4 regions of the Streptomyces sp. NPDC006368 genome follow, and region 3 is predicted to be linked to each of the others. Evidence: riboswitches for the same ligand, from Rfam matches in the RefSeq annotation. Region 3 holds a riboswitch; each other region holds the start of a gene.
What was found. Region 3 has a riboswitch for thiamine pyrophosphate ahead of thiO (glycine oxidase ThiO). Riboswitches for the same ligand answer to the same signal wherever they lie in the genome.
Positions count from the first base shown of each region.

Region 1: another riboswitch for thiamine pyrophosphate. It lies ahead of ABZZ38_RS21760 (thiamine ABC transporter substrate-binding protein); the one in region 3 lies ahead of thiO (glycine oxidase ThiO).
Region 2: another riboswitch for thiamine pyrophosphate. It lies ahead of ABZZ38_RS09275 (oxygenase MpaB family protein); the one in region 3 lies ahead of thiO (glycine oxidase ThiO).
Region 4: another riboswitch for thiamine pyrophosphate. It lies ahead of thiC (phosphomethylpyrimidine synthase ThiC); the one in region 3 lies ahead of thiO (glycine oxidase ThiO).

Region 1 covers NZ_JBEXQK010000031.1:60,198-67,310, reverse strand. The annotation lists gene ABZZ38_RS21780 (hypothetical protein) at 1-668, shown strand, start outside; gene ABZZ38_RS21775 (HAMP domain-containing sensor histidine kinase) at 708-1,931, shown strand; gene ABZZ38_RS21770 (ABC transporter ATP-binding protein) at 1,938-2,954, opposite strand; gene ABZZ38_RS21765 (iron ABC transporter permease) at 2,956-4,569, opposite strand; gene ABZZ38_RS21760 (thiamine ABC transporter substrate-binding protein) at 4,605-5,699, opposite strand; TPP riboswitch at 5,776-5,901, opposite strand; gene rlmN (23S rRNA (adenine(2503)-C(2))-methyltransferase RlmN) at 5,931-7,043, opposite strand.
Region 2 covers NZ_JBEXQK010000008.1:58,400-65,512, forward strand. The annotation lists gene ABZZ38_RS09260 (hypothetical protein) at 1-354, shown strand, start outside; gene ABZZ38_RS09265 (hypothetical protein) at 341-736, shown strand; gene ABZZ38_RS09270 (hypothetical protein) at 1,155-1,760, shown strand; gene ABZZ38_RS09275 (oxygenase MpaB family protein) at 2,555-3,436, opposite strand; TPP riboswitch at 3,584-3,717, opposite strand; gene ABZZ38_RS09280 (RecQ family ATP-dependent DNA helicase) at 3,841-5,520, opposite strand; gene ABZZ38_RS09285 (MFS transporter) at 5,631-7,113, opposite strand, start outside.
Region 3 covers NZ_JBEXQK010000007.1:181,201-188,313, reverse strand. The annotation lists gene ABZZ38_RS08960 (hypothetical protein) at 1-429, opposite strand, end outside; gene metF (methylenetetrahydrofolate reductase [NAD(P)H]) at 481-1,395, opposite strand; gene thiE (thiamine phosphate synthase) at 1,599-2,252, opposite strand; gene ABZZ38_RS08945 (Rv2175c family DNA-binding protein) at 2,352-2,717, opposite strand; gene ABZZ38_RS08940 (FAD-dependent oxidoreductase) at 2,758-3,924, opposite strand; gene ABZZ38_RS08935 (hypothetical protein) at 4,102-4,461, opposite strand; TPP riboswitch at 4,513-4,626, shown strand; gene thiO (glycine oxidase ThiO) at 4,624-5,790, shown strand; gene thiS (sulfur carrier protein ThiS) at 5,787-5,987, shown strand; gene ABZZ38_RS08920 (thiazole synthase) at 5,991-6,785, shown strand.
Region 4 covers NZ_JBEXQK010000015.1:96,869-103,981, forward strand. The annotation lists gene ABZZ38_RS14505 (metallophosphoesterase) at 1-684, shown strand, start outside; gene ABZZ38_RS14510 (hypothetical protein) at 844-1,668, shown strand; gene thiC (phosphomethylpyrimidine synthase ThiC) at 1,778-3,571, opposite strand; TPP riboswitch at 3,565-3,699, opposite strand; gene ABZZ38_RS14520 (YibE/F family protein) at 3,771-5,105, shown strand; gene ABZZ38_RS14525 (SsgA family sporulation/cell division regulator) at 5,170-5,604, opposite strand; gene ABZZ38_RS14530 (helix-turn-helix domain-containing protein) at 5,762-6,532, opposite strand; gene ABZZ38_RS14535 (DUF5326 family protein) at 6,726-6,944, opposite strand.

The DNA of each region.
Region 1 (7,113 bases), on a different contig from region 3:
TGTTCCTGTCCCAGACGGTGATCAGCGCGAACCTGGTGATCACCGCCGTACTGAGCGTGAAGCTGCTCGGCATCCGGCTGACCCGCGCCGAGTGGACCTCGATCGGCGTCGTCTGCTCGGCGCTGGTGCTGCTGGCCACGGCGGCGGGTCCGGAAGGCAGCGGGCACACGCCGATCGCCACGCACTGGTGGCTGCTGGCCGTGTCGCTGCTGCTGATGGTGGGCGGCACGGTCGTCGTACGGCTGCTGGGGGCGCGGGCGGCGATCCTGGCCGGCCTCCTGTCCGGTCTGGGGTTCGGGGCGCTGGGAGTCGGCGTGCGCGTGCTGAACGGCGTCGACCCGTTCGACCCGCGCGCCCTGTCGGCGGATCCGGCGCTGTACGCGATCCTCGTGGCCGGGGTCGGCGGGATGTACCTGCACACGGTCGCGCTCCAGATCGGCTCGGTGAACGGGGCGACCGCGGCGCTGGTGGTCGGTGAGACCGTGCTGCCGGGCATGGTCGGCGTGCTGTGGCTGGGGGACGCGTCACGGCCCGGGTTGGCGTGGATGGCGGTGCTGGGCTTCGTGCTGGCGGTGGCGGGCGCGGTCGCGGTGGCGTGGTTCGGTGCGCCGGAAGGGGAGCCGGAGCCGGTGGGGGACGAGCCCCGGCAACTCGCCCGCGTCGGCTGAGCGGCCCCCTCGTAGACTCCCGGCAGGGGGAGATGAGACATGGGGCTACGGCTCAAGATAGGTGCCACGATCACCGCGACCGCCGCGCTCGCCGCTCTGGTGACGGGGGTTCAGGTGCCGCGGTTGATGGAGGACCGGGGCCGGGACCAGGCGATGGAGCGGCTCATCGTCGCCGAGCGGGTCTACCGGGAGGACGGCCGGGCCCGCTTCGGGCTCCGGATCAACCCGTCCGACGCGCCCGACGAGCTGCGCCGTACCGTCCGCCAGGGGCGTCGCGCCACCTATGTGCAGGCGTACGGTGACCGTCGCATGATCTGGGCGGCGACCTGGGCCGGTGACGACCTCCTTGCGCTCAAGCAGTTCGAGGACCCGCTGTCGGACGAGCTCCAGGCCGGTATGTTCCGGGCGGGCGCCGTCGGTACGGCGGTCGCCACCCTCATCGGCCTGCTGCTCGCGACCCGGCTGGGCCGGCGGCTGCGCCTGTCGGCGCGGCGGGCCGAGCAGATCACCGGCGGCGACCTGGAGGCCCGGCTCCCCCAGTCGGGGCGGGACGAGATCACCACCCTCACCCGGGCCGTGAACACCATGGCGGACGCGCTGGCGGAGCGGCTGCGCGCGGAGCGCCAGGTGACGGCGAACATCGCGCACGAGCTGCGCACGCCCGTCGCGGGGCTGGTCGCCGCTGCCGGGCTGCTCCCGGACGGCAGGGCCGAGTCGATGGTGAGGGAACGGGTCGCGCGGATGCGGGATTTGATGGAGGACGTCCTTGAGGTCGCCCGCCTCGACAACGGCGGCGAGGAGGCCGACGTACGGCTGGTGGAGCTGGGGGGCCTCGCCCGGCGTGCGATCCGGGCGGCCGAGACGGGCCAGGACGTACGCCTTGACATCGTTGCCGACGCGCTGGTGGAGACCGACGCGCGGCGGGTGGAGCGGGTCCTCGCGAACCTGGTCAGCAACGCCCTGCGGCACGGCTCCGCGCCGGTCGTGGTGGAGGTCGAGGGCGGCGCGGTCCGGGTCCGCGACCGGGGCGCCGGCTTCCCCGAGCACCTGCTGGCGCACGGGCCCCGGCGCTTCCAGACCGGCGCGGTCGGCACCGGGCTCGGCCTCGGAATGACGATCGCCGCCGGTCAGGCGCGGGTGCTGGGCGCCCGGCTGACGTTCACGAACCCGGAAGGCGGCGGTGCCTGCGCCGTACTGGACCTGTCGGCGTCGGTACGGGACGACGCGCGGCGCAACGTGCCCGACGAGCCTCCCGGGGGCTGACGCCCGTCAGTCCAGCACCACCACCTCGTGGGCCGCGAACGTCACCCCGACCACCGCCCCCTCCTCCGGCGCGTCGCGCAGCGCGCACTCCGCCTCCAGGAGCGGGCCGGCGTCCGGGCGGAGCCGTACCGCGACGTGGTGGCCCCGGAACGTACGCCCGTCGACCGTGCACCGCAGCCCCTCGGCCGGGTCTCCGAGCCGAACCCCGGCGGGCCGCACCAGCAGCCGCGCGGCGCCCTGCGGCGTACCGGTGGGTACCGGGACCTCGCCCCACGCGGTGGCGGCGGCGTCGCCGCTCACCGTCGCCTCGGCCACGTTGTCGAAGCCGAGGAAACGGGCGACGAACTCGGAGGACGGTCGCTGCCACACGTCCAGCGGGGTGCCGCTCTGCTCGACGCGCCCGTCCCGCATGACCACGACCCGGTCGGCCAGCGCGAACGCCTCGCCCTGGTCGTGCGTGACGGCGAGCACCGTCGTACCGAGCCGTGCGAACAGATGCCGCAGTTCACCCACGAGCCGTTCGCGCAGCCCCCGGTCGAGCTGGCCGAGCGGCTCGTCGAGCATGAGCAGCCGGGGGCTGGGGGCGAGCGCGCGGGCCAGGGCGACGCGCTGCTGCTCACCGCCGGAGAGGGCGGCCACGGAGCGCCGTTCGGCGCCCGGCAACCCGACGAGATCCAGCAACTCCCGCACCCGGTCGGCCTGTTCCCGCCGCGACTCGCCCCGCATGCGCAGCCCGAACGCGACGTTGCCGCCCACGTCCCGCTGTGGGAACAGCTGGTGGTCCTGGAACATCAGCCCCACGCCGCGCCGGTGCACGGGCACGCCCGCCTGGTCGGCGCCGCCGAGCAGCACCCGCCCGGCGTCCACCGGCTCAAGACCCGCGACGACCCGCAGCAGGGTCGACTTGCCGCTGCCGCTCGGGCCGAGCACGCACACGATCTCGTGGTCGGCGACGTCCAGCGACACCGCGTCGAGCGCGGTGCGCGATCCGAACCGTACGGTCACGCCGTCAAGACGCAGCATGTCAGAACTCTCCGGAGCGTTCGGTCGGACGGATGCGTTCGAGCAGCAGCAGCGCCACCGCGCACACCACCATCAGGATGGTCGACAGGGCCATGGCCTGGCCGTAGTTGAGCTCGCCGGGCCGGCCGAGGAGCCGCGCCACGGCCACCGGCAGCGTCGGGTTGTCGGGCCGGGCGATGAACACGGTGGCGCCGAACTCCCCCAGGGACACGGCGAAGGCGAACCCGGCGGCCACCAGCAGCGCCCGTCGCACCAGCGGCAGGTCCACCTCGCGCCACACGCGCCACGGCGACGCGCCGAGCACCGACGCCGCCTCACGCAGCCGCGCGTCCACCGCGCGCAGCACGGGCAGCATGGTCCGTACGACGAAGGGGACGCCGACCAGCGCCTGGGCGAGCGGCACCAGGATCCACGACGAGCGCAGATCCAGCGGCGGCTCGTCCAGCGTGATGAGGAAGCCGAAGCCGACGGTGACGGCGGACACGCCCAGCGGCAGCATCAGCAGCGCGTCGAAGCCGCGTACGAGCCGCCCGGCCCGCCGCCGGGTCACCGCGGCCGCCGCCAGCCCGCCGATCACGAGCGCGATGGCGGTCGCGGCGAGCGCGTACCGGAGCGAGTTGCCGATGGCCTCCACCGGCGGTACGAGGAAGGTCCCGCCACCCGCGCCGGCGTCCTGGAGCGCCCGGTAGTACGTGAGCCCGTCCGGCCCGCCGAAGGACCGTGCGACGAGGACCGCCAGTGGCAGCAGGAGCAGCAGCGCCACAGTGAGCAGCACGGCGCCGAGCAGCGCCCACTGCCCGGCCCCCCGGGGCCTGCGGGCGGTGCCCGCCGCGTCCACGAGCCTCAGCGCGGTCTCCCGTCCGCGTACCGTCCGCGTGTGCACCGCGAGGATCGCGCCCACCGCCACGAACTGCACCAGGGTCAGCACCGCCGCCGTGGGCAGGTCGAGCAGCTGCGCGGTCTGCCGGTAGATCTCCGCCTCCAGCGTGGCGTACGCGGGCCCGCCGAGGATCTGGACGATGCCGAAGGAGGTGTACGTGAAGAGGAAGACCATCAGCGCGGCGGCGGCCACGGCGGGGGCGAGCGCGGGCAGCGTGACGCGCCGCCACGCCCCGAGCCGGGAGGCGCCCAGCACCCGCGCCGCCTCCTCCTGCCGCGGGTCGAGCTGCGCCCACAGGCCGCCGACCGTGCGGACGACGACGGCGTAGTTGAAGAAGACGTGGGCCAGGAGGATCGCCCACACGGTGGTGTCCAGCCGTACGCCCCACAGCTCGTCGAGCAGCCCGCCGCGCCCGACGAGCGCGAGGAAGGCGGTTCCGACGACGACGGTCGGCAGCACGAACGGCACGGTGACGACGGCCCGCAGCACCTGCTTGCCGGGGAAGTCGAGGCGGGCGAGGACGTACGCGCCGGGCAGCGCGACCAGCAGGGTCAGCGCCGTCGAGGCGCACGCCTGCCAGGTGGTGAACCACAGCACGTCCAGGATGTCCGGGCGGCTCAGCACCTCGCCGAGCCGCCCGAACCGCCAAACGCCGTCCGTCCTCAGGCCGCGCCCGACGATCGCGGCGACGGGGTAGGCGAAGAAGACGGCGAAGAACACCACGGGCAGGGCCATGAGCCCCGCCCGCAGCGCCCCGCCCTTGACGTCCTTTACTTCAGGACGAGCGAGGACCACGACTGGATCCACTGGTCACGGTTCTCGGCGATCTTCTCGGGGGCCACGGTGTGCGGCTTGTCGACCGTCGCGCCGTGCCGGGTGAACAGCTCCGGCAGCGTCGCGTTCTTGATCACCGGGTTCACGAACATCTGCAGCGGCATGTCCTCCTGGAACTTCTCGCTGATCAGGAAGTCGATGAGGGCCTTGCCGCCGTCGGGGTTCTTCGCGCCGGTGAGCAGGCCGGCGAACTCGGTCTGCCGGAAGCAGGTGCCGGTGGAGACCCCGGTCGGCGCCTCGGCCGGCCGCGGGTCGGCGTACAGCACCTCGACGGGCGGGCTGGAGGCGTAGGAGACGACGAGCGGCCGGTCGCCCTTGGCCTTCTTGCCGCCGGCGGAGCCGGAGAACTCCTGGTTGTAGGCGAGCTCCCAGCTGTCGACGACCTTGACGCCGTTGGCCTTCAGCTTCTTCCAGTAGTCCTGCCAGCCCCCGTCGCCGTACTGGGCCGCCGTACCGAGCAGGAAGCCGAGGCCGGGCGAGGACCGCTCCGGGTTCTCGACGACGAGAAGGTCCTTGTAGGCGGGCTCGGCGAGGTCGTCGAAGGTCTGCGGCGGCGCGAGCTTCTTGTCGGCGAAGTACTTCTTGTCGTAGTTGACGCAGATGTCGCCGCTGTCCACGGGGGTGACGCGGTGCTTGTCCTTGTCGAGCTGCACGGCGTCCTGGACCTGGTCCAGGCCCTTCGCCTCGTACGGTTCGAAGAGCCCGTTGTCGAGCGCGCGGGAGAGCAGGGTGTTGTCGACGCCGAAGAAGACGTCGCCCTGCGGGGCGCCCTTGGTGAGGACGGCCTTGTTGACGGCCTCGCCGGCGTCGCCGCTCTTGAGGACCTTGACGGTGTAGCCGGTCTGCTTGGTGAACTCCTTCAGGACGGCCGGGGAGGCGTTGAAGGAGTCGTGGCTGACGAGGGTCACGGTCTTCGACTTCGTACCGCCGTCGCCGGACGCCTTGTCCGAGTCGCCGCCGCAGCCGGTGAGCGTGGTGACGCCCAGCGCGGCGGCCAGCGTGCCGACCGCGATCTTCTTGGTGGTGCTCACTGAGATTCCTCCTGGGTATGACCAGGAAGAGACGCGGCCCTGCCCACCCGTCGGGCGGGTGGGCAGGGCGCAACAGCTCGAGTAACGACCGAACTTCCTACCCAGAATGACCTGGGCGAGGTTCAGAGGGTCTGCAGCCGCCGTGCTTGTTCCCAAGCGTGTGCCGCACTCTCAGCGCTGTGGCGCTCCCCTGTCGGAATATGCAGATGTGTTCGAGCCCAGACTACAAGGTCAGCGCTCTGCCGCCGCGAGCTGTCCACAGGCGCCGTCGATCTCCTGACCGCGCGTGTCGCGGACGGTGACGGGCACGCCGTGGGCGGCGATGGCCTCGACGAACGCCTTCTCGTCCTCGGGGCGCGACGCGGTCCACTTCGACCCGGGGGTCGGGTTGAGCGGGATCAGGTTGACGTGTACCCGCTTGCCCTTGAGGAGGCGGCCGAGCAGGTCACCGCGCCAGGCCTGGTCGTTGATGTCGCGGATGAGCGCGTACTCGATGGAGACGCGGCGGCCGGACTTCTCGGCGTACTCCCAGGCGGCGTCCAGTACCTCGCGGACCTTCCAGCGCGTGTTGACGGGGACGAGGGTGTCGCGCAGCTCGTCGTCGGGGGCGTGCAGCGAGACGGCGAGGCGGCACTTGAAGCCCTCGTCGGCGAAGCGCAGCATGGCCGGGACGAGGCCGACGGTGGAGACGGTGATGCCGCGCTGCGAGAGACCGAGCCCGTCGGGCTCGGGGTCGGTGAGGCGGCGAATGGCGCCGACGACCCGCTTGTAGTTCGCGAGCGGCTCGCCCATGCCCATGAAGACGATGTTGGAGAGGCGGGCCGGGCCCCCGGGGACCTCGCCGTCGCGCAGGGCCCGCATGCCGTCGACGATCTGGTGCACGATCTCGGCGGTCGACAGGTTCCGGTCGAGCCCGGCCTGGCCGGTGGCGCAGAAGGGGCAGTTCATACCGCAGCCGGCCTGCGACGAGATGCACATCGTCACGCGGTCCGGGTAGCGCATGAGGACCGACTCGACGAGCGTGCCGTCGTGCAGCCGCCACAGGGTCTTGCGGGTGGTGTCGTCGTCGCACGAGATGTGCCGTACGACCCTCATCAGGTCGGGCAGCAGCTCGGCGGCGAGCTTCTCGCGCGACGCGGCGGGGATGTCGGTCCACTGGGCCGGGTCGTGGGCGTACCGAGCGAAGTAGTGCTGGGACAGCTGCTTGGCGCGGAACGGCTTCTCGCCGATGGCGGCGACGGCTTCCTTGCGCTCGGCGGGCGTCAGATCGGCGAGGTGACGCGGGGGCTTCGTGGCTCCGCGAGGCGCGACGAATGTCAGTTCTCCCGGGACGGGGCGTGCCATGACCTGGTACTCCTCAGTAAAGACGAGGCCGCGGTCCTGAGCCGGGAGACCTCACCGGATGATCCCCGCG
Region 2 (7,113 bases), on a different contig from region 3:
CGGAACGTCTGGCAGGCACAGACCGCGGGGAACTCCGGCGCGCCGCCCAAGGGGCCCGGGATCGCGGTACGCGAACTGGGCTCGGACCCCGACAGCTCCCTCTTCCAGGCGATGGACGTCGACCGATACCTGAAGACGGTCCAGGACCGGGTGGCACGCGGGGTGCAGCTCGCGCTGTACGAGGCCGGCTGGCAGACGACGGAGTTCGAACGCAAGGCCGTGCACCTCGGCGAGGGGGCGGTCTACATCCAGTCGGTGCACAACAGCGCCGTCGGCATCGGCGACAGGAACACCGTCAGCGCGTCGACCGGCACGGCCGGGGGAGAGAGGGAGGCCAAACGTGACACGTCCTGAGGCGGAGCGCCCCGACAGGGCCGTGCGCATAGGGTCCGTCACCGGCAGCGCCTTCGCGGTCGGCGACCACAACCAGGTCAGTGCGGTCAACGGCGCGTCCGGCGCCGCGCGCGAGGCGGACCTGGCCGAACTTCTGGCGTCCGTACGCGAATTGCGCGCCGATCTGGCGCGGCTCACGGCGGCGGTGACCGAGCGTGAGCCGGTGGCCGTGCTCGACGCGGAACTGGTGTCGGTGGAGGAGGGAATCGCGTCCGGCGACACCATCACGCCCGGCCGGCTCGTCCGGCTGCGCGACGCGCTCGTCTCGGCGGCGCCCGTGGTGGAGCTCCTCGCCTCGGGCGGCGCGGTCGCCACCGCTGTCGCGGCCCTGCTGGGCAGTTGAGGTGGACCCGGCGGCGTGGCCCGTGCGATGGAACGTGGGCACCCAGAGCTGGGAGTACCCGGACGAGGCCTTGCCCGCCGAAGCGGATGACCACGGGGTGGTGGGGGAGGAGAGGGGCCCGTCCGGGACGGCCGGGGCGCCCGAGCGCCTGCCCGGGCTCGGTCCGGAGTCGCCCGGGCTCGGTCCGGAGTCGCCCGGGCTGGGTCCGGAGTCGCCCGGGCTGGGTCCGGAGTCGCCCGGTGCCCGGCCGCGGCACACCGGCCTCAGGCGCCCGTTGACGCCGCCGCCGATTCCCTGGCGGCCCCCCGGGCGATCCCTTTCCGACCACGACCAGGACCAGGACCCCCACCCTGGCCTCGGCTCCGGCCGCGGCTCCGGCTCCGGCCGCGGCGACGGCGCGGAGGGGTGGGCACACCGGTTGCCGTCGCTCGCCGCGGGGCTCGCCGTGGCAGCGGTCCTCGTCGCCGCAGGAGTCCGGTGGGCGGCGGCCGGTGACAGCTCGCCGGGTACGGCGGGCCCGTCCTCCCCGGCCGCGTCCTCGACCGCCTTCCCCACCGCCCCTCCGACCGCGCCGTCCGGTGACTACCGCGTCTCCACCGATGCCGGCGGGCTCAGCGTCGCGGTCCCGCGGGACTGGACGTACCGGCTCAGCGGCAGCTCGCACACCTACCAGGCGCCGGACTACGCCTCGTTCCTGGAGATCACCCCGGTCCCCGGCCCCGCCGATCCGCTGGAGACGGCGCGCGGGTTCTCCCAGGCGGTGAGGTCGGTCTGGTCCGGCTACGTCGAGACGGCACTCGGACCCGTCGGCGACGCCCCGGACGCGGCGGTCGAGGTGGAGTTCGCCCACGACGCCACGGACGGCACCCGGCGGCGCGGCATCTACCGCGTCTTCACGGCCCCGGACACCACCGTGTACGGGGCTCAGGTGGCCGGACCGAGCACCGACTGGCCCCGCCAGCGCGAGATCATGGACACGTTGCTGTCGACCTTCTACCCGTCCGGTGCCGCGCCGACCCCGTGACGCCTCCGCCACCGGCGGGCACCGGGGACCGCGCGGTCAGCGGACGAAGCTGTCGCGGCACAGCGCGGTCACCGACGGGTCGGTCACGCCCCGTGAGGCTTTGCACAGGTCCGCCATGCCGTACGTCGGCCGAGGCCGCGCCGCCGGTGGGCCGGGGCGCGGCCGAACGGGCCGCTTCGAACCCGTCCGTCCCTCGGCGGCCGGGCGCCGCACGGCCTGCCCGCGCGGTGGCTCCACGGTGACCCGCCTGTCCGCCGTGGGGCGTTCGCCGCGTGCCGCGCCGCCGCGACGCACCGGGTCGGTACGGGGCGTGGGGAGCGGACCGGTGGTCGCCAGCTCTTCCCGCGCCGGGGGTTCGGCCGGTGGCCTGCGCACCACGGGGGCCGGAGCCGGATCGCCCGCCGGCGCCGGCCGGTTGGGCCCGGGGGTGGCGGCGGGGGGCACGGACACGCAGCCCGCCGTTCCGAGGAGGAGGGCGAGAGCGAGAGGCAGGAGGAGCGAGCGCATCCGCTCAGCTTCGCGCACGGAGCCGGAGTCCGCCGGGGGCTACCGGCCGGGACCACCGGCACGAGTGACCCGGCTTACGATCATGAGCATGGGGAGAGCGGGGAACACGGATCCGGGCGGGCAGCGACCGTGCATGTGGTGCGGTCGCCCCTTCCTGCCGCGGGGCAGGCGCGGCCTTCGGCTGTACTGCAGCCGCTCGCACAAGTGGCGGCGCCGTCTGTCGGACCTTCTGGAGGTGGTGGGCGGCTCGGTGTGACGCGCCGGGCTCCGCGCGCCTCATCGCCCGGTCAGCCGGGGGCGGCGGGCGGGGGAGGGGTCATGGCCCACCGGATGGCCCTGGTCACGGCGTGGCCGCCCAGCCGCACACAGGTCTTCTCCACGACCGGCACGTGCGGCAGCCCGAGCGGCTCGCGCGCCCACAGCGGGAGCGTGGACACCGCGCTCGCGGCGAGGACGGTGTACGGGGCGCGGGCGATCGGCGGCAGGGGCGGGCGGAGCAGGATGAAACGCGCGGCCTCGCGGGCCTCCGGGGTGGCCCGCAGCTCCGGCCGGTAGGAGGCCAGCCGGTCGGCGAGGTCCGTCCGGTCGCGCGGCGGGTCGAGGACGCCGAGCGCGGACGCCACGCGCGCCATGTCGGCGACGTAGGCGTCGCAGCCGTCGGCGTCGAGAGGGTGCGCGCCGTAGCGTTGATGGGCGCACAGGAAGCTGTCGACCTCCGCGGCGTGCACCCAGCCGAGCAGGTGGGGGTCGGCGGCATGGTAGGGCTCGCCCGTGTCGAGGACACCTTTCACCGTGTCGTGCACGGCCCGGACGCGGTCGACCGCGCGCTGTGCGTCGTCCGCGGCGCCGTAGGTCGTCATGGCGAGGAAGGTGCTGGTGCGCTGGAGGCGCCCCCAGGGGTCGCCACGGTAGCCGGAGTGGGCCGCCACGGCCGCCATGGCCAGCGGGTGCAGGGACTGGAGCAGTAGGGCGCGCACACCGCCGATGAACATCGCGGCGTCGCCGTGGACCGTACGGATCGGTCGGTCCGGTGCGAACCAGCGGGGCCCCGGGGTGCCGTGGATACGGGCGCGGTTGACCGGCCCGGCGGGACCCGCGACATGGGTGAACAGGGTGCTGCCGAGTCGCTCCCGCAGCTCGGCGAGGCCGGGCGCGGACACCACGTTCATGCTTCAAGTATCCGCCCGGGGACCGGCCCGGCCGCAAGGTCCGGGAGGCGGCGGCGGGCGGCCTCGTCCGGCGTGCCGACCGGCCTCGCACATGCGAAAGCCCCGGGGCGCGGGCCCGGGGCTCGTGGTGCACGCGTGTCGTACGGGCGACCTACGAGACGGGCTCCCTTCGCCGGCATGGTCCGGATCAGGTGATGGGGGTCGCCTTCCGGTCCGTGGACCTTCCAGCCTCTCAGCCCGACCGCCGACGTCGGCCCCAGCGGGCATCTCCGCCAGAGTCGGCTACTTCGGTGGGACTCCCTCGCTCGCCCCGCAGGTCTGATATCAGCATAGTCCTCCACAGACCGGATGAAAGGGCTTATACCATGATTTTTTTCATGGATATGGATGGTGAGGGGCGTGGCTCAGCCGGAGGGATCCGTGAGCACGGTGAGCAGTGCCTGGTCGGTGATCGCCGCCAGGGACAGCGTCCGGTACCCCATGGAGTCGAACAGGACGGTGATCCGGTCACCCTCCTGGCTCATGACCATGCCGTCATCCCACTCGCGGTGCCGCACCCGGGTCCCCGGCGGATACGAACCGGCCGCGGGATGTGTCCGTTCGGCGTCACCGTGGACCGGGAGCCCCTCGGCGGCCGAGCCGTCGCGGGAGTCGGACAGGCAGACATCGCAGTGGCCGCACGGGGGTTCGTACGCCTCGCCGAAGTAACCGAGCAGGAAGCGACGCCGGCAGCCCGTCGTCTCCGCGTACGCCCGCACCATCTCCAGCCTCGACCGCTCCAGCCTTCCGCGGGCCTCCGCCGCCTCCGCCGCCCGCGCGGTGGCGTCATCGGCCGTCATGCCCGGGAGGGCGCGCACCTCGCCGGCGTCGTCGGTGCGGGCTGCCCCCGCCTGCTCCAGCAGGTTCGCGGCGGCCGTCACCCGGCGGCGTGACAGGTTCGTCTCCGCGCCGAGCTCGTCCAGCGGCACCGGGCCGTCCTGGTCGTGGAGCCGCTCGGCGACCTCGCCGACCGTCTCCTCGTCGGGCGTACGGGCGGCGAAGAGGCGTTGCAGACCGGTGTCCTGCGGCCGGTAGTGCAGCACCGCGACCGCGGGCCCACCGTCCCGGCCCGCCCGGCCGATCTCCTGGTAGTACGCGTCGAGCGAACCCGTCACGGAGGCATGGAGCACGAACCGCACGTCCTCCTTGTCGATGCCCATGCCGAACGCCGACGTGGCCACGACCACGTCCGCCTCGCCGGTCAGGAAGGCGTCGTGGACCCGGGAGCGCTCGTCGCCCGACAGACCGGCGTGGTAGGCGGCGGCGGACAGGCCCAGCGCGGCGAGTTCGGCCGCGTACTCCTCGGCGTCCCGGCGCGTCGCCGTGTACACGATGCCCGGCTTGGGCTCCGCCGCCGCGCGCTCCACCACCGCACGGCGCTTGTCCCGGTCCTCCAGGAACCGCCGCACCTCCAGCGTGATGTTCGGCCGGTCGAAACCGGCCACGACCGACACGGCGTCCTCCCTCATCCCCAGCCGCCGCACGATCTCCTCACGCACCGGGGGAGCGGCGGTGGCCGTCAGCGCGAGCAGCGTGGGCCGGCCCAGCCGCTCGACGACCGGGGCGAGACGCAGGTAGTCGGGGCGGAAGTCGTGGCCCCAGGCGGCCACGCACTGGGCCTCGTCCACCACGAACAGGGAGGGCGCGGCCTCCGCCAGGCGCTCGACCACCTCGTCCTTCGCGAGCTGCTCCGGCGAGAGGAACAGGTACTCGGCGTCCCCGCGCCGCACCGCCTCCCACGCCGCCTCGGTCTCCCCGGCGCCCTGCGCGGAATTGACCGCCACGGCCTCCGGAACCCGGTGCCGGAGCAGCCCCGCGATCTGGTCGCGCTGGAGGGCGATGAGGGGGGAGACCACGACGGTGGGACCGGGCAGCCGGAGCCCGGCCACCTGGTACACCGCCGACTTCCCGGCGCCGGTCGGCATCACCACGAGGGTGTCGCGGCCGTCCAGCACCGCCCGCATCGCCGTCAGCTGTCCAGGCCGCAGGGTCTCCCACCCGAACACGTCGGTGGCGGTCCGCTCCAGGGGGCTCGCATCGCTCATGACGGCCGACTACCCCGCAACACCCCGCCGACGACTCCTCCGGGGCACGCGGCGGGGCCGAGCCGCGCACCGGCGGCCCGGCCCCCGGCGCTTCCGGCGCCGGGCCTCCGTCAGACCCCGGTGAGTCCGACGGGCGCGCTCGCCGTACGCCGTACGCCGACCGCCGCCAGGAGGGCGCCCAGTACGCACAGCACCCCGGTGACCAGTGCGGCGGTGTGAACGCCGTTCATGAAGGCCTGGCCGCTGCCTTCCACCACCGCGGTCCTCACCTGCGCGGGCAGGTCACCGGAGACCGGCGCCACGCCCATGGTGACCGCGTCCTTCGCCTCGTACAGCCCGTGGGCGAGCGGCGCCGGCACACCGGCGGAGGTCAGTTCGCCGGTCAGCGTGGTGCCGACCCGGCTGCCGATCAGGGAGATCAGCACCGAGGTGCCGAGCGCGCCGCCGACCTGCAGGGACGTGGCCTGCAGACCGCCCGCCACTCCGGCGTCCCTGACCGGGGCGCCGCCGACGATCGCGTCGGAGGACGCGGCCATCACCATGCCCACGCCGAGACCCAGCGCGACGAAGGGCGGCCACATCAGGGCGTACGAGGAGTGCACACCCCAGCCGAGCATCGCGAAGGACGCCCCGGCCTGGAGGACCATGCCGAGCGGCATCGTCAGCCGGGCGCCGTACCGCTCGGTGAGCTTGGCCCCCAGCGGGGAGGCGACCACGGACGCCAGGCTCAGCGGCAGGGTGCGGACGCCGGCCTCGACGGGGGTGAAGCCGCGGACGTTCTGGAGGTACAGCATGACGAAGAAGATCACGCCGAGCAGGGCGAAGAAGTTGACCGCGGTGATGACGGTGCCGATGGTGAGCGCCCGGTTGCGGAACAGGCGCATGGGCAGCAGGGCGTGGCCGATCCGGGTCTCGTACCAGCCGAACACCAGGAGGACCACCAGGCCGGCGGCGAGTGTGCCCAGGGTCGGGCCCGAACTCCAGCCCCAGGTCTCGCCCTTGACGACGCCGAAGACGAGGACCAGGAGGCCGGCGGCCAGCAGGACGACTCCGAGGACGTCGAAGCGGCGGTCACCGGCGGAGTTCTTGCTCTGCGGCAGTACGAGCGCGCTGACGACCAGGGCGATGATGCCGATGGGCGCGTTGATGTAGAAGACGGACTCCCAGGTGACGTGCTCGACCAGCAGGCCGCCGACGATGGGGCCGAGGGCGGTGGACACGGAGGACACCATGGCCCAGATGCCGACGGCCATGCCGAACTTCGCCGGGGGGAAGACGGCCCGCAGCAGCCCGAGCGTGTTGGGCATCAGGAGGGCGCCGAAGAACCCCTGCAGCGCGCGGAAGGCGATCACGCCCTCGATCGATCCGGCCAGGCCGATGGCCACGGACGCGGCGGTGAAGCCCGCGACTCCGATCAGGTAGAACGTCCGGCGCCCGAAGCGGTCGCCCAGCTTGCCGCCGAGGATGAGCGCGGCGGCCAGGGCGAGGAGGTAGGAGTTGGTGACCCACTGGAGGTCGGCGGTGGACGCCTTCAGGGCCCGGCCGATCTCCGGGTTGGCTATCGAGACGACGCTGCCGTCGAGTCCGACCATG
Region 3 (7,113 bases):
GTACTGCCCGGTCTCGTCCGGCAGCGGCTGCGGCTCGTAGACGGAGGTGGTGTCGGCGGGCGATGACGCGGGCCCGGGCCCCTGCCCCTCGTAGTCGATGCCCGTGACCTCCAGCGTGGGGCCGGCGGCTGCGGCGGCGCCGGACCGCGCCTTGCGGCGACGGCTCGCGCCGGGTTTGCCGCCGAGCGCCCAGCCGGTCGAGAAGCCGCGCCGGAAGGACAGCGTGACGTACGTCTGGCCGACCGCGAACGCGAGGGCACCCACGACGATCACCACGACGGAGGGCAGCAACACGCCCACCACCACGCCCAGGAAGCCGACGAAGGCGATCAGCCGCCAGCGCAGCCGCGCCTTGTACTGCAGGAGCACCTCGCCGAGCAGCCACAGCGCGACGACACCGAACGCGATGTAGAGGACCGTCCAGCCCATGCCCGCCCCTCTCATTCGGCCGCCGCCCCGGGACGTGGCGGGTACGGCCGGTCAGGACTGCTGGTGCAGTCCGAGATTTTCGTAGATCTCGAGCGTCGCGGTGGAGTTGTTGAGCGTGATGAAGTGCAGCCCGGGGACACCCTCCGAGAGCAGACGTGCGCAGAACTCCGTTGCGAACTCGATACCAATGGAGCGTACAGCGGCCGGATCGTCCTTGACGGCGAGGATCCGCTCTTTCAGCGCGGGCGGGAAGTGGGCGTTGCTGAGCTGAGCGAACCGTTCGATCTGCTTGACGCTGGTGACCGGCATGATCTCGGGGATGATCGGCGTCTCGCAGCCCTTGGCCGCGACCCGGTCGCGCAGCCGAAGATAATCCTCCGGATCGAAGAACATCTGGGTGATCGCGTAGTCGGCGCCGGCCCGGCACTTGTCCACGAAGTGGTGGATGTCCGCGTCCCAGTCGGTGGAGCGCGGGTGCATCTCGGGGAAGGCCGCGACGCCCACGCAGAAGTCGCCTGACTCCTTGATCAGCCGGACGAGGTCGGCGGCGTACCGCACGCCCTGGGGGTGCGGGACCCACTCGCCCATCGGGTCGCCGGGCGGGTCGCCCCGGACGGCGAGGATGTTCCGGATGTCGGCGTCGGCGTACTGGCCGATCATGTTGCGCAGCTCGGCGATGGTGTGGTTGACCGCGGTGAGGTGCGCGACGGGGGTGAGCGTGCTGTCGGCGGCGATCTGCTCGGTGGCCTTGACCGTCCCGGCGCGGGTGGACCCGCCGGCTCCGTACGTCACGGAGACGAAGCTGGGGGCCACCGCCTCGACCCGGCGCAGCGCGTCCCAGAGGTTCCGCTCGCCCTTCTCGGTCTTGGGCGCCCAGAACTCGAAGGAGTACGTCGTGCCGGTCGCGAGCAGATCGCGCACGGTGCGGGCGCGATCCGTCCTGGTGGAGGGTGTGCCGAGGGCCATACCGGCAGGTTAGCCAGGGTGGGGCGGTCACCCAACCGGAGCAGGGGAAATCGCCCGATTTGCCGGGTTGTTGTCCATCCTTCGGACACCTGACGGTTCGCAGCGCCGCCGAAAGGCTCAGGGACCGGGTTGGTGTCCCACCCCTCGGACACCTGCGGCCATATAGCGGATCGGAACGGCGTCAGCCGGCCGCTCCGACACGGTCAGGCGGCGGCGCGCTCGCGTATCCGCTCGGCCAGGGCGGCGGTGGCCGACGCCGGGTCGTCGGCCTCGGTGATCGCCCGTACGACGACGATCCTGCGGGCACCGGCGTCCAATACCTCGTCCAGGTTGCCCGCGTCGATGCCGCCGATCGCGAACCAGGGCCGCTCCTGGCCCAGCGAGGCGGCGTACCGCACGAGGTCCAGCCCCGGCGCGTAACGCCCCGGCTTGGTGGGCGTGGGCCAGCACGGTCCCGTGCAGAAGTAGTCGACGCCCGGCTCGGCGGCCGCCACGTCCACCTCCGCCTCGGCGTGCGTGGAGCGGCCGATCAGGATCCGCTCGCCCAGGATGGCGCGGGCCGCGGGGACCGGCAGGTCGCCCTGGCCCAGGTGCAGGACGTCGGAGCCGATGGCGTGCGCCACGTCGGCCCGGTCGTTCACCGCGAGCAGCTTGCCGTGGCGGCGGCAGGCGTCCGCGAACACCGCCAGGTGCTCCAGTTCCTCGCCGGCCTCCATGCCCTTGTCGCGCAGCTGGACGATGTCCACGCCCGAGGAGAGCACGGCGTCCAGGAACGCGGGGAGGTCACCCTGCCGCCTGCGGGCGTCCGTGCACAGGTAGAGCCGGGCGTCGGACAGGAGCGCGCGTGCGGTGGACATGGGTGTTCCCCCCGGGTGCGGTGGTGTGCGGGCCGGGCCCGGGCAACGACGGCCCGGCCCGGCCCGTACACCACCTGGTGTCGGTGTCGGTTCAGTGCGTCAGACGGCGAGCGCCTGGGCGCGGCGCTTCACCTCCGTGCCGCGATTCTCGCTGAGCGCCTGCACGGGCGTGCCCGGCAGGGTCGGGTCGGGAGTGAAAAGCCACTCCAGCATCTCTTCGTCGGTGAAGCCGTCGTCCTTCAGCAGCGTCAGGGTCCCCGCGAGACCCTTGACGACCTTGCCGTCCTTGATGAAGGCGGCGGGCACCTGCAGCGTCCGGTTCTCACCGCGCCGCACGGCGATCAGCTGGCCCTCCTTGACCAGCTGGCGCACACGCGTCACCTCGACATTCAGCATTTCCGCGATGTCGGGCAGGTGGAGCCAGGCAGGGACGAGAGCATCGATCTTTGCGTCAATCTCGGTCACGGGACAAGCGTGCCATCCCGGACTGACACTCGGTACCCGGCTACGCCCGTGCTGCGGCCTTCAGGGGGACGGAGGGGTCCGCGACGCGCGCCGGGTCGAGCGGCTCGCCCGATTCGATCAGCTTGCGCCCCTGCGCCAGATCACGCGGCCGGCCGACCGCCAGCAGCGCCACCAGGGCACCGTCACGCAGCCACACCACCGACCAGGAGGCGCCGGCCGGGTCGCCCCGCCACACCATCGCGTCGGCCGACGCGTGATGGCCGGCGTACTGCACGAAGCGGCCGAACTGCTCGGACCAGAAGTACGGCACCGGGTCGTACGCGCGCGGCACCTCGCCCACGATGGCGGCGGCGACCGTGCGCGGCCCCTGGAGGGCGTTGTCCCAGTGGTGCACCAGCAGCCGCTCGCCGTAGCGGGCGGAGGGGAAGGAGGCGCAGTCCCCGACGGCGTACACATCGGGCACCGACGTGCGCAGATGGTCGTCGGCGACGATCGCGCCGGCCTCGTCGAGCGTGACGCCCGAACCGGCGAGCCAGTCGGTGGCGGGGCGGGCGCCGATGCCGACGACCACGGCCCCGGCCGGCAGCAGCCTGCCGTCCTCCAGGGCCACCTCGCCGGGCTCGACACGGGCCACGCGTGCGTGCGTGAGGAGCTGGGCGCCGTTCTCCTCGTACCAGGCGGCCATCGGGGCGGCGGCCTCGGCGGGCAGCGCGCCCGCGAGCGGCCGGTCGGCGGCCTCGACGACGGTCACCGCGCACCCCGCCTCGCGCGCGGCCGTCGTGAACTCGGCGCCGATCCAGCCGGCGCCGACGACCACGATGTCGTGCTTGTCGACCAGGACGGGGCGCAGCCGTTCGGCGTCGTCCAGGGTGCGCAGCAGGTGGACGCCGGGGACGCCCTCGCAGCCGGGCAGCGCGAGGGGCACGGCGCCCGTCGCCACGACCAGGACGTCGTAGGGCACGGGGCCGGCCTCGGTGTCGATCTCGTGCGCGTCGGGGCGCAGTCCGGTGACCTCCAGGCCGAGGCGCAGTTCGATGCCGAGGGCCTCGAAGTCCACCTCGAAGGCCGAGCCCTCCGCCGTGCCCAGCAGCACCGCCTTGGACAGCGGTGGCCGGTCGTACGGCTGGTGCGGCTCGGCGCCGATCAGCAGCAGCGGGCCGGCGAAGCCCTGCTCGCGCAGCGCGACGGCGGTCTGCACGCCGGCCATCCCCGCGCCGACGACGACGACACGCCGCCCGGCCGCCGACCCGTCCGCCGCCGACCCGTCCGCCGCCCCGCCCGCGACGGGGCCTCCCGTCGCGGGACCTCCCGCCGCGGGTGCCTCGCCCGGCAGTCCCTCGTCACGCGGCCGGTCTGCATTCATACGCTCGCTCACCCGATCACCTTACGTAGCTGACGTGACGTCAGGAAGTAGCTGCTCGACGACGCTCGTGCCGCTCCCCTCCTGCGACTCCCATTCCCAGGCCTCCTCCAGCCGAACGCGGCCGTCCGGAAGGTCCACCACCGTGGAGACGCAGTGCCCGGACGCCGTCCCTCCGTCGCGCTCGAGCTGCACGTACCGGAAGTCGAGCCGGTCCCCCGCGCGCGTGCCGGCGAGCTGTCCGCGTACGACGTCGCCGCCCGCGTACTCCGCCCGGATCCGGCCGTCCTGCTCGTGGTAGGCGAAGCGGGTCCGCGTACCGACCTGTCCCGGCGATCGGTCGGCGACGGGAGCGAGGACGAGGCCGCCGAGCGAGCGGGCCACTGCGAGGGCTCCCCTACTGAGAGTTGAGGGGTGGGGTTAGTCTGGCCACCGTAGAGCACTCGCGGGAGCCCGGACGCACTGGGCTGAGAGGGAGGCTGGGACGGCCTCCGACCGTACGAACCTGATCCGGGTCATGCCGGCGAAGGGAGGGGCTGGACGCCCATGCATCCACGTACGAGACCGGATGTCCTCGTCATCGGGGGCGGAATCATCGGCCTGGTCACGGCCTGGCGGGCGGCGCAGCGGGGGTTGCGCACCGCCGTCGTCGATCCCGAGCCGGGCGGCGGGGCCGCCCGGGTGGCGGCGGGCATGCTCGCCGCGGTCACCGAGCTCCACTACGGCGAGGAGACCCTCCTCGGCCTCAACCTGGCGTCGGCGCGCCGCTACCCCGGCTTCGTCGCCGAGCTCCAGGACGCGGCGGGCGGGGCGGACGTCGGCTACCGCGCGTGCGGCACGCTCGCCGTCGCCCTGGACGCCGACGACCGCGCGCACCTGCGGGAGCTGCACGCGCTGCAGAGCCGCTCGGGCCTGGAGTCCGAGTGGCTGAGCGGGCGCGAATGCCGGCGTCTGGAGCCCATGCTCGCGCCGGGCGTGCGCGGCGGGCTGCGGGTGGACGGCGACCACCAGGTCGATCCGCGGCGGCTCGCGGCGGCGCTGGTCGCCGCGTGCGAGCGGGCCGGGGTGGACTTCCACCGCACCTGGGCGGACCGGCTGCTGGTGGTACGGCACCGGGCGGCGGGCGCCGGCCTCCGCGACGGGGGGGAGCTGGCCGCCGGACAGGTGGTGCTGGCGGCGGGGAGCCTGAGCGGCAGGCTCGACGGCGTACCGGACGACGTGCTGCCGCCGGTGCGGCCGGTCAAGGGGCAGGTGCTGCGGCTGACGGTGCCTCCCGCGTACGCGCCGTTCCTGTCGCGGACGGTCCGCGCGGTGGTGCGCGGCAGCCACGTCTATCTGGTGCCGCGCGCGAACGGCGAGCTCGTCCTCGGCGCGACCAGCGAGGAGCTCGGCTGGGACACGACGGTCACGGCCGGCGGGGTGTACGAGCTGCTGCGCGACGCCCATGAGCTGGTGCCGGGCATCACCGAGCTGCCGCTGACCGAGACCCGCGCGGGGCTGCGGCCCGGCTCCCCCGACAACGCGCCGCTGCTCGGCCCGACCGCGCTGCCCGGGCTGCACCTGGCGACCGGGCACTACCGCAACGGGGTGCTGCTGACGCCCGTCACGGGTGACGTGATGGCCGAGGTGCTGACCACCGGGGAGCTCCCTCAGGAGGCCCGCGCCTTCGCCCCCGCCCGTTTCCCGTCCCTCTCCCCGGTAGGAGTGTCATGAACGTCTCCGTGAACGGCGAGGCCCGGCGGCTCGCTGGCCCCACCACGCTCGACGCCCTGGTCGCCACCCTCACCACCGCGCCGTCCGGTGTCGCCGCCGCCGTCAACGAGACGGTCGTGCCGCGCGGCCAGTGGGCCGGGACCCTGCTCGACGAGGGCGACCGGGTCGAGGTCCTCACCGCGGTCCAGGGGGGCTGAACCATGGCCGACGACCGTCTGACCATCGCCGGGACCACCTTCGACTCCCGGCTGATCATGGGTACGGGCGGGGCGCCCAGCCTCGACGTCCTGGAGCGCTCCCTCGCGGCCAGCGGCACCGAACTGACGACCGTGGCGATGCGCCGCCTCGACCCGACCGTCCAGGGTTCGGTCCTGTCCGTCCTCGACAAGCTGGGCATCCGTGTCCTGCCGAACACGGCCGGCTGCTTCACCGCGGGCGAGGCCGTGCTGACGGCCCGGCTCGCGCGGGAGGCGCTCGGAACGGACTGGATCAAGCTGGAGGTCGTCGCCGACGAGCGGACGCTGCTGCCCGACCCCATCGAACTGCTCGACGCGGCGGAGACCCTCGTCGACGACGGCTTCACGGTCCTGCCCTACACGAACGACGACCCGGTGCTGGCGCGCAAGCTGGAGGACGTCGGCTGCGCCGCGATCATGCCGCTCGGATCGCCGATCGGCTCGGGGCTCGGGATCCGCAACCCGCACAACTTCCAGCTGATCGTCGAGCACGCGCGCGTGCCGGTGATCCTGGACGCGGGCGCCGGCACCGCGTCCGACGCGGCGCTGGCCATGGAGCTGGGGTGCGCGGCGGTGATGCTGGCGTCGGCGGTGACCCGTGCGCAGGAGCCGGTGCTGATGGCCGAGGCGATGCGGCACGCGGTCGGGGCGGGGCGGCTGGCGTACCGGGCGGGACGCATTCCGCGACGGCACTTCGCGGCGGCGTCCTCGCCGGTGGAGGGGCGGGCGGTGCTGGACCCGGAACGCCCGGCGTTCTGACGCGTTCCCCGGCGCCCCGCGCCCTTTGCTACGGGGTCTCCGTCCCCGGGTCCCATGGGGGTGTTCGTCCGTGGGGCCGGCGCCCCGCCCCCGCCCGCCCGCGGCAGCGCGCCGCGCGCTCGGCGCCTCCGACCCGCCGGCCCGCTCGCGGGCTCGCCGAACCCGGGAGGCCGTACCCGCCGGCCCGCCACGCGAAGGCCGCGACCCGGGCCGGCGCCGCTCGGGCGCCCCGGGCCCCCGAGCGGTCGGCCCCGAGTGGCGACGCCATGGCGCGGCGGCGGCCTGAGCCCATCCGCCGGCGCGGCGGTCGTTCGTGCGGGCCGCGCCC
Region 4 (7,113 bases), on a different contig from region 3:
TTCACCGACCGGGGTCCGGACGGAATCGGCGTCATCGACCTCGTCATGCGGCTCTCCGCCGAGGCCGCGGCGGCGGGCGGCTACTGCAAGGCCCTCATGGGCAACCACGAGCTGCTGCTGTTCGGCGCCAAGCGGTTCGGCGACACACCGGTGAACTCCGGTGCCGGCACCGCCACGTTCCAGGCGGCCTGGCTGCTCAACGGCGGCCAGAAGAGCGACATGGACCGTCTCCAGGACGTCCACCTCCAGTGGATGTCCCGGCTGGACGCGGTCGTCGAGGAGGACGGGCACCTGCTGCTGCACTCCGACACCACCGCCTACCTGGAGTACGGCTCCACCATCGAGGACGTCAACGACACCGTCCACGAGATCCTGACCCGCAACGACGCCGACGAGTGCTGGGACCTGTTCCGCAAGCTCACCAAGCGCTTCGCCTTCCGGGACGAGGGCGGCCCCACGGCCGTGCGGGAGCTGCTGGCGGCCTACGGCGGGCAGCGCGTCGTGCACGGCCACAGCCCGATCCCCTACCTGCTGGGCGAGGTCGGCTCGGAGGACGGCGAGGACGGCACCGGCCCGTCGGTCGAAGGGCCGCATGTGTACGCGGACGGGCTCGCCATCGCCATGGACGGCGGTGTCACCATGGCCGGAAAGCTGCTGGTCGTCCAACTCCCCTTGCGCGGCTGAGACGTCACGCAGCGCAGCCGGGCCAGGCGATTTCCGGAAATCCTCTGTCACCCCCCGCCGTAACGGCTCTACCATCGGCTTATCCGTAGCAGGCTCTCCTCCGTTTCCGCCCAACTGCCCGTTCCACGCGGGCAAACAGGCCCTACGGAGTATCGGGGGATGCACATGAAAAGCGCTCCGCACCTGCTGACCGAGGACCGTTCCGAATACGAGCGCCTCCTCGACGACGCACTGCGCAATGCGCACGAACGTCCGGAACTCGCCGGGATCGGACAGCGGCTCAACGCCGAGCAACTGCGCACCATGGCACTGAACGCGACGGCGATCATCACCGCTGCCGCCGCCACCGAGTACGACCACTTCGTACAGGTGCGCGAGGAGTCGCGTACGCCCTCGCGTCTGTCCGCCATCGATTCCGTACTGTCCGCTTCCGATGACGGAACGGCGACCGGCCCGGGTGCCGGTCTCGGGGTCGTGGTGACCGTACTGGCGCCCGTGCTGGCCGGCACCGCAGCGGTCATCTTCCTGCTCGTCGGATATCTGCTCAAAGTGCTCGATCCGGCGCCGTCCTTCGCGGATCCGCTGCTCGCCGCGGGCTGGTTCTTCGCCGCGGTCACGGCCCTGGGCATCCTGGTCGCCGCGATCGGCCTGCTCATCACGGCGCTACGCAACAGCTCCACCCAGGTGTCCGCCGACGAACCGGGCGGCGAGCTTCCCGACGAGATCGCCCGGGCGAGAGAGGCGTGGCGCCACGCCCTCCTGGAACGGGGCATCATGCCCTTCCTGCGTGACGCCCTGGCCGATCCCAGTGCCGATCCTGCCTCCGGGGCTCCTCCGCGCCCGGTCGGACGGATGCCGAAGGTCGGTTACAGCGGCCCGGACTTCTCCAGCCCGAGCGAGGGCGGCGCAGCCGCCCGCCCCACGTTCACCAGCCCCGACTTCACCAGTCCGGACTTCGGCGGACCGGGTCACCAGCCGGACTGATCTCCCGGCGCACCGGCATACCGACGCGCCGTGGGGCGCGGTCGGCTGTCGGTGTTTCACGTGAAACATCCGTTCACGCGGAGTACCGCAGCCGACGCGCCCGATCGGATCAGTCGGCCATCGGGAGGTACACCCTGTTGCCGGACGCCGCGAACTCCTTGGACTTCTGGAGCATCCCTTCCGCGATCTCCGAGTCCGTGCCCGCCGGCTGGTCGCCGCCGAACTGCTCCGTGATGCTCCTGCTGATCTTCATCGAGCAGAACTTCGGACCGCACATGGAGCAGAAGTGCGCGGTCTTGGCCGGTTCGGCAGGCAGCGTCTCATCGTGGTACTCCCGGGCGGTGTCCGGGTCGAGGGCCAGGTTGAACTGGTCCTCCCACCGGAATTCGAACCGGGCGTCCGACAGCGCGTCGTCCCACTCCTGTGCCCCGGGGTGCCCCTTGGCCAGGTCGGCCGCGTGCGCGGCGATCTTGTAGGTGATGACGCCGGTCTTCACATCGTCCTTGTTGGGCAGGCCGAGGTGTTCCTTGGGCGTGACGTAACAGAGCATGGCGGTGCCCCACCACGCGATCATCGCGGCGCCGATACCGGAGGTGATGTGGTCATAGGCCGGGGCCACATCCGTGGTCAGCGGGCCGAGCGTGTAGAACGGCGCCTCCTCGCAGATCTCCTGCTGCAGGTCGATGTTCTCCTTGATCTTGTGCATCGGGACGTGGCCCGGGCCTTCGATCATCGTCTGGACGTTGTGCCGCTTGGCGATCCGGTTCAGCTCACCGAGCGTGCGCAGCTCCGCGAACTGCGCCTCGTCGTTGGCGTCCGCGATGGAGCCGGGGCGCAGACCGTCACCCAGGGAGTACGTCACGTCGTACGCGGCGAGGATCTCGCAGAGCTCCTCGAAGTTCTCGTACAGGAACGACTCCTTGTGGTGCGCCAGGCACCACGCGGCCATGATCGAGCCGCCGCGCGAGACGATGCCGGTCTTGCGACGCGCGGTCAGCGGCACGTACCGCAGCAGCACGCCCGCGTGGACCGTCATGTAGTCGACGCCCTGCTCGGCCTGTTCGATGACCGTGTCCTTGTAGATCTCCCAGGTCAGCTCCTCGGCCTTGCCGTCGACCTTCTCCAGCGCCTGGTAGAGCGGCACGGTGCCGATCGGCACGGGAGAGTTGCGCAGCACCCACTCACGGGTGGTGTGGATGTTGCGGCCGGTGGAAAGGTCCATGACCGTGTCGGCGCCCCAGCGGGTCGCCCACGTCATCTTCTCCACCTCCTCCTCGATGGAGGAGGTGACGGCGGAGTTGCCGATGTTGGCGTTGACCTTCACCAGGAACCGCTTGCCGATGATCATCGGCTCGATCTCCGGGTGGTTCACATTGGCCGGGAGTACGGCGCGGCCGGCCGCGATCTCCTCGCGCACCACCTCGGGGGAGACGTTCTCGCGGAGCGCGACGTACTCCATCTCCGGGGTGATCTCGCCGCGGCGCGCGTACGCGAGCTGCGTCACCGCCTGGCCGTCGCGGCCACGGCGCGGCTGGCGCGGCCGGCCGGGGAAGACGGCGTCGAGGTTCCGCAGGCCCCCGCGCGGCGAGGTGTGCTTGACCCCGTCATCCTCGGGGCGAACCGGACGGCCGGCGTACTCCTCGGTGTCACCCCGCCCGATGATCCAGTTCTCGCGCAGCGGCGGCAGGCCGCGGCGTACGTCCGTCTCGACATGCGGATCGGTGTACGGCCCTGACGTGTCGTACAGCGTCACGTCCTTGCCGTTGGTGAGGTGCACCTTGCGGACCGGCACACGGAGGTCGGGGCGTGAGCCCTCGATGTACCCCTTGTGCCATCCGATGGACTTCCCGGCCTCGTCGTCGTTCTGGTTCGAGGCAGGCGTGCGTGCGTCCTGAACGGTCATCGTGACCTACTCCCTACGCCGGCATTACCCGGTAACAGGTTCGGCGGTCGACGCAGCCGTTTCCGTACGTCTCGTACGGAGGTCAGCGCCCTCTCAGCCCGGTGCTCCGAGCTCCCGCGTGTACAAAGGTGCCACCACGCTAGCGTCCTTGCGGCCACGCTGAACAGAGGGCCCCCACCGTTCTTGCGATGATCGGTCCGTGACTTCCCCACATGAGACCCCCGAGCCCAGCGGACAGGCACACGGACAGACGCACGGTCACGCGCACAGCCACGGCCCTGCCGCGCCCGTCTCCCAGCACCTGCGCAAGGTCATCGCCGCCGTGCTGATCCCCTTCGCCACGGCGGTGGTGGTCGGTCTCGCCGTGCTCTGGCCGGGCGGCGCACCGGAGCACGAGCGCACCGGTGTCGGCTTCGACCGGCAGACCGAGCAGGGCGAGGTCGTCCGCGTCGAGAAGGTGGACTGCAAGGACGTCAACGCCGCGCAGGTCCCGCCGACCGGCGACACGACGACACCCGAGGGGCGCGAGGCGGTCAACGCGCAGCAGGGCCAGTGCGAGAAGGCGACGGTCGAGGTCACCACGGGCCAGGACAAGGGCCGCAGGTTCACCGAGATCGTGCAGCCCGACGCGCCCCGTCAACTGGACGAGGGGCAGGGCGTGGTGGTGGCGTATGCCCCTGACGCACCGCGTGACCTGCAATACTCCGTCACCGATGTGATCCGCAAGGTGCCGATGGCGCTGCTCGCCGCGATCTTCGCGCTGGCGGTGGTGGCCGTCGGCCGGATGCGCGGGGTGATGGCGCTCGTCGCGCTCGCGGTGAGTTTCGCCGTACTGACCCTCTTCATCCTGCCGGCCATCCTGCAGGGATCGAATCCGCTGGTCGTGGCGGTGGTGGGGTCGAGCGCCATCATGCTGATCGCGCTCTACAGCTGCCACGGGCTGACCGCCCGCACCTCGGTGGCGGTGCTGGGCACGCTGATCTCGCTGCTGCTGATCGGGCTGCTGGGCTCACTCTTCATCGGCTGGGCGTCACTCTCCGGCAACACCGACGACAACACGGGCCTCATCCACGGTCTTTACCCGAACATCGACATGTCCGGTCTGCTCCTCGCCGGTGTCATCATCGGCTCGCTCGGCGTGCTGGACGATGTGACGGTCACCCAGACCTCGGCCGTATGGGAGCTCCACCAGGCGGACCCGAAGATGGGCCCCCGAGCGCTGTACCGGGCCGGTATCCGCATCGGCCGCGACCACATCGCCTCGGTGGTCAACACGCTGGTGCTGGCGTACGCGGGTGCGGCGCTTCCGCTGCTGCTGCTCTTCTCGATCGCGCAGAGCAGCGTGGGGACGGTGGCCAACAGCGAGCTCGTGGCGGAGGAGATCGTCCGCACGCTGGTCGGTTCGATCGGGCTCGTCGCCTCGGTGCCGGTCACGACCGCGCTGGCCGCCCTCGTGGTCTCCGCCGACCGGCCGGGCCCCGCCGCCGCGGGCCCGGCGGTACGCGGCGGGCGGGGAAGGCGGCGCCGGAAGTAAGGGCCCGTCCCCGCCCCCCGCGCGCGGCCGGGACCCGGCGGCGGATCCGTGGGATGCCGGTCGTTCAGCCGGCGTTCTCCTCGGCGAGGATCCGGCCGAGCGCCTCCTCCAAGTGGTGCTCGAAGTCACCGAGCGAGCACTCCTGCCCCAGCGGCACCAGCTTGTCGGTCCGGTCGAGGAACGCCACCAGAGGCGGCGCGCTCGCCCGGAACTGCGCCCGGTCGCTGCCGACCTGGAGGCGGATGCTGACGTCCGACAGGTCCTCGGGGCCGGTCGGCGCGATGTGCACATCACCGTCGCCGCTGGGCGCGTTGATCCCGTCGAGCAGCAACTCCCGCCCGAACGCCCACGTCACAGGCGCGTCCCCGGGCAGATGGAAGGTCATCCGGACCGCGTACGGGTCCTTCGTCTCGTACCCGAGCTCGACCGGGATTCTGAAGGAGAGCTCCTCCGAAACGACGAAACTCATCAGGACCTCGGCCTGCACCGACTCGCGCATCATGTACCCCGCAGTGGATGAAGCAGTTTATGAACAAGAGCCTGAACAACAGCTGATGAAGGACGGGCCCGAAACGGCCGGTTATTGATCCTTACTCGCCCCTCTTGAGTCATCGTCATCGTGGTCGAGGTACTGGAGGATCACAAGGAGTGAGTTTTCAGATACTGATAGAGAACGCGAGCGAATACAGCACGCTGCCCACTTCCCCGCGCAGCCAGTCAACAGCGGGACGCAGACGTTCCTCCTTATGGAGGGGTAGGGAAATGGCCATCGCCCCGGCCGCCGATCCCGCCGTGATGGGAATGGCGGCGCACACGGTGCCGAGCGCGTATTCCTGGCGCTCGATGAGCGGCTGCATCGGCGCCGTTCCGGCCAGCCGCTCCAGCAGGGCCCGGCGGTCACGGACCGTGTAGGGGGTGATCGGCTGGACGGGATACCGGTCCAGATGGTCCTGACGGGCGCCCTCGTCGAGCTGGCTGAGCAGACACTGGCCGATCGCATGGGCGTGGCCGGTCTCGCGGAAGTCGGCCCATTCGTCGACGGCGGGGTCGGCCGGGGTGTCGGAGACGGCGATGACCTCGATCTCGCCGTCGCGGTAGACCGCGAAGTAGATGGGCACGCCGATGGTGTCGCGCCAGTACGCCATCGAGTCCTCGATCTTGCTGCGACGATTCTGCAGAGTCGCCCCGCCGACCAGGCACCTCGCCGCGTCACCGAGGGTGAAAACGCCCTTCTCCCGGCGCAGATAGCCCTCATGGGTCAGCGTGCGCAGCAGGTGATACGCCGTCGGCAGCGGCAGGTCCGTCTCGCGGGCGAGCTGCTTCGCGGGGGCCCCGCCGGCATGGGAGCCCACGGCCTCCAGCAGCCTCAGCGCCCGCTGCACGGAGCCGATCAGGGTGGGACTCGCTGCACTGCTTGCCGTGGCCAAAGGTCACCCCCAGGCGTATCGCCCCCATACAGTCCTACAAACCGCTGGTGGGGGCGTTCGTCTGCCCTTGATTCCCAAGGACAACGGAGGCCTGCCACTCTAATGGCAGCCTCCGTTCGGGGTGAGGTTTCGCCCAGGCTGTTCGCCCGCCCGGGCTAACGCCCGGGTCGGCGAGCCGACGGATGCCCGGCGGTCACCAGTCGCCGCGGGACGACGAGGACGCCATGAACTTCCGTACGACGTAAATCAGTCCGCCGACGAGCGCGACGAAAACCAGCACCTTGAAGAGCAGGCCGATCAGCACGCTCACCACGGTCGCGATCAGACCGCCGAAGACCAGCACGGCGATGAGAGGTATGGCGACCCACTTCACCCACCACGGCAGCCCCGCCAGAAGTTCCTTTACCGCCATCGTCCTGCCCCATCTCATCCACGCCAGTGACCTATGACGTGTTCGATGCTAGGGGCGGGCACACCGCTCACGGGGGCCTCACGCCCCTGGCTCTTCCCTGATCCATCCCCTAGGGACGACCCGGTGACGGCCCTGGCGACGGCCCCCTGGACCGCTCCGCGCTCCGTGT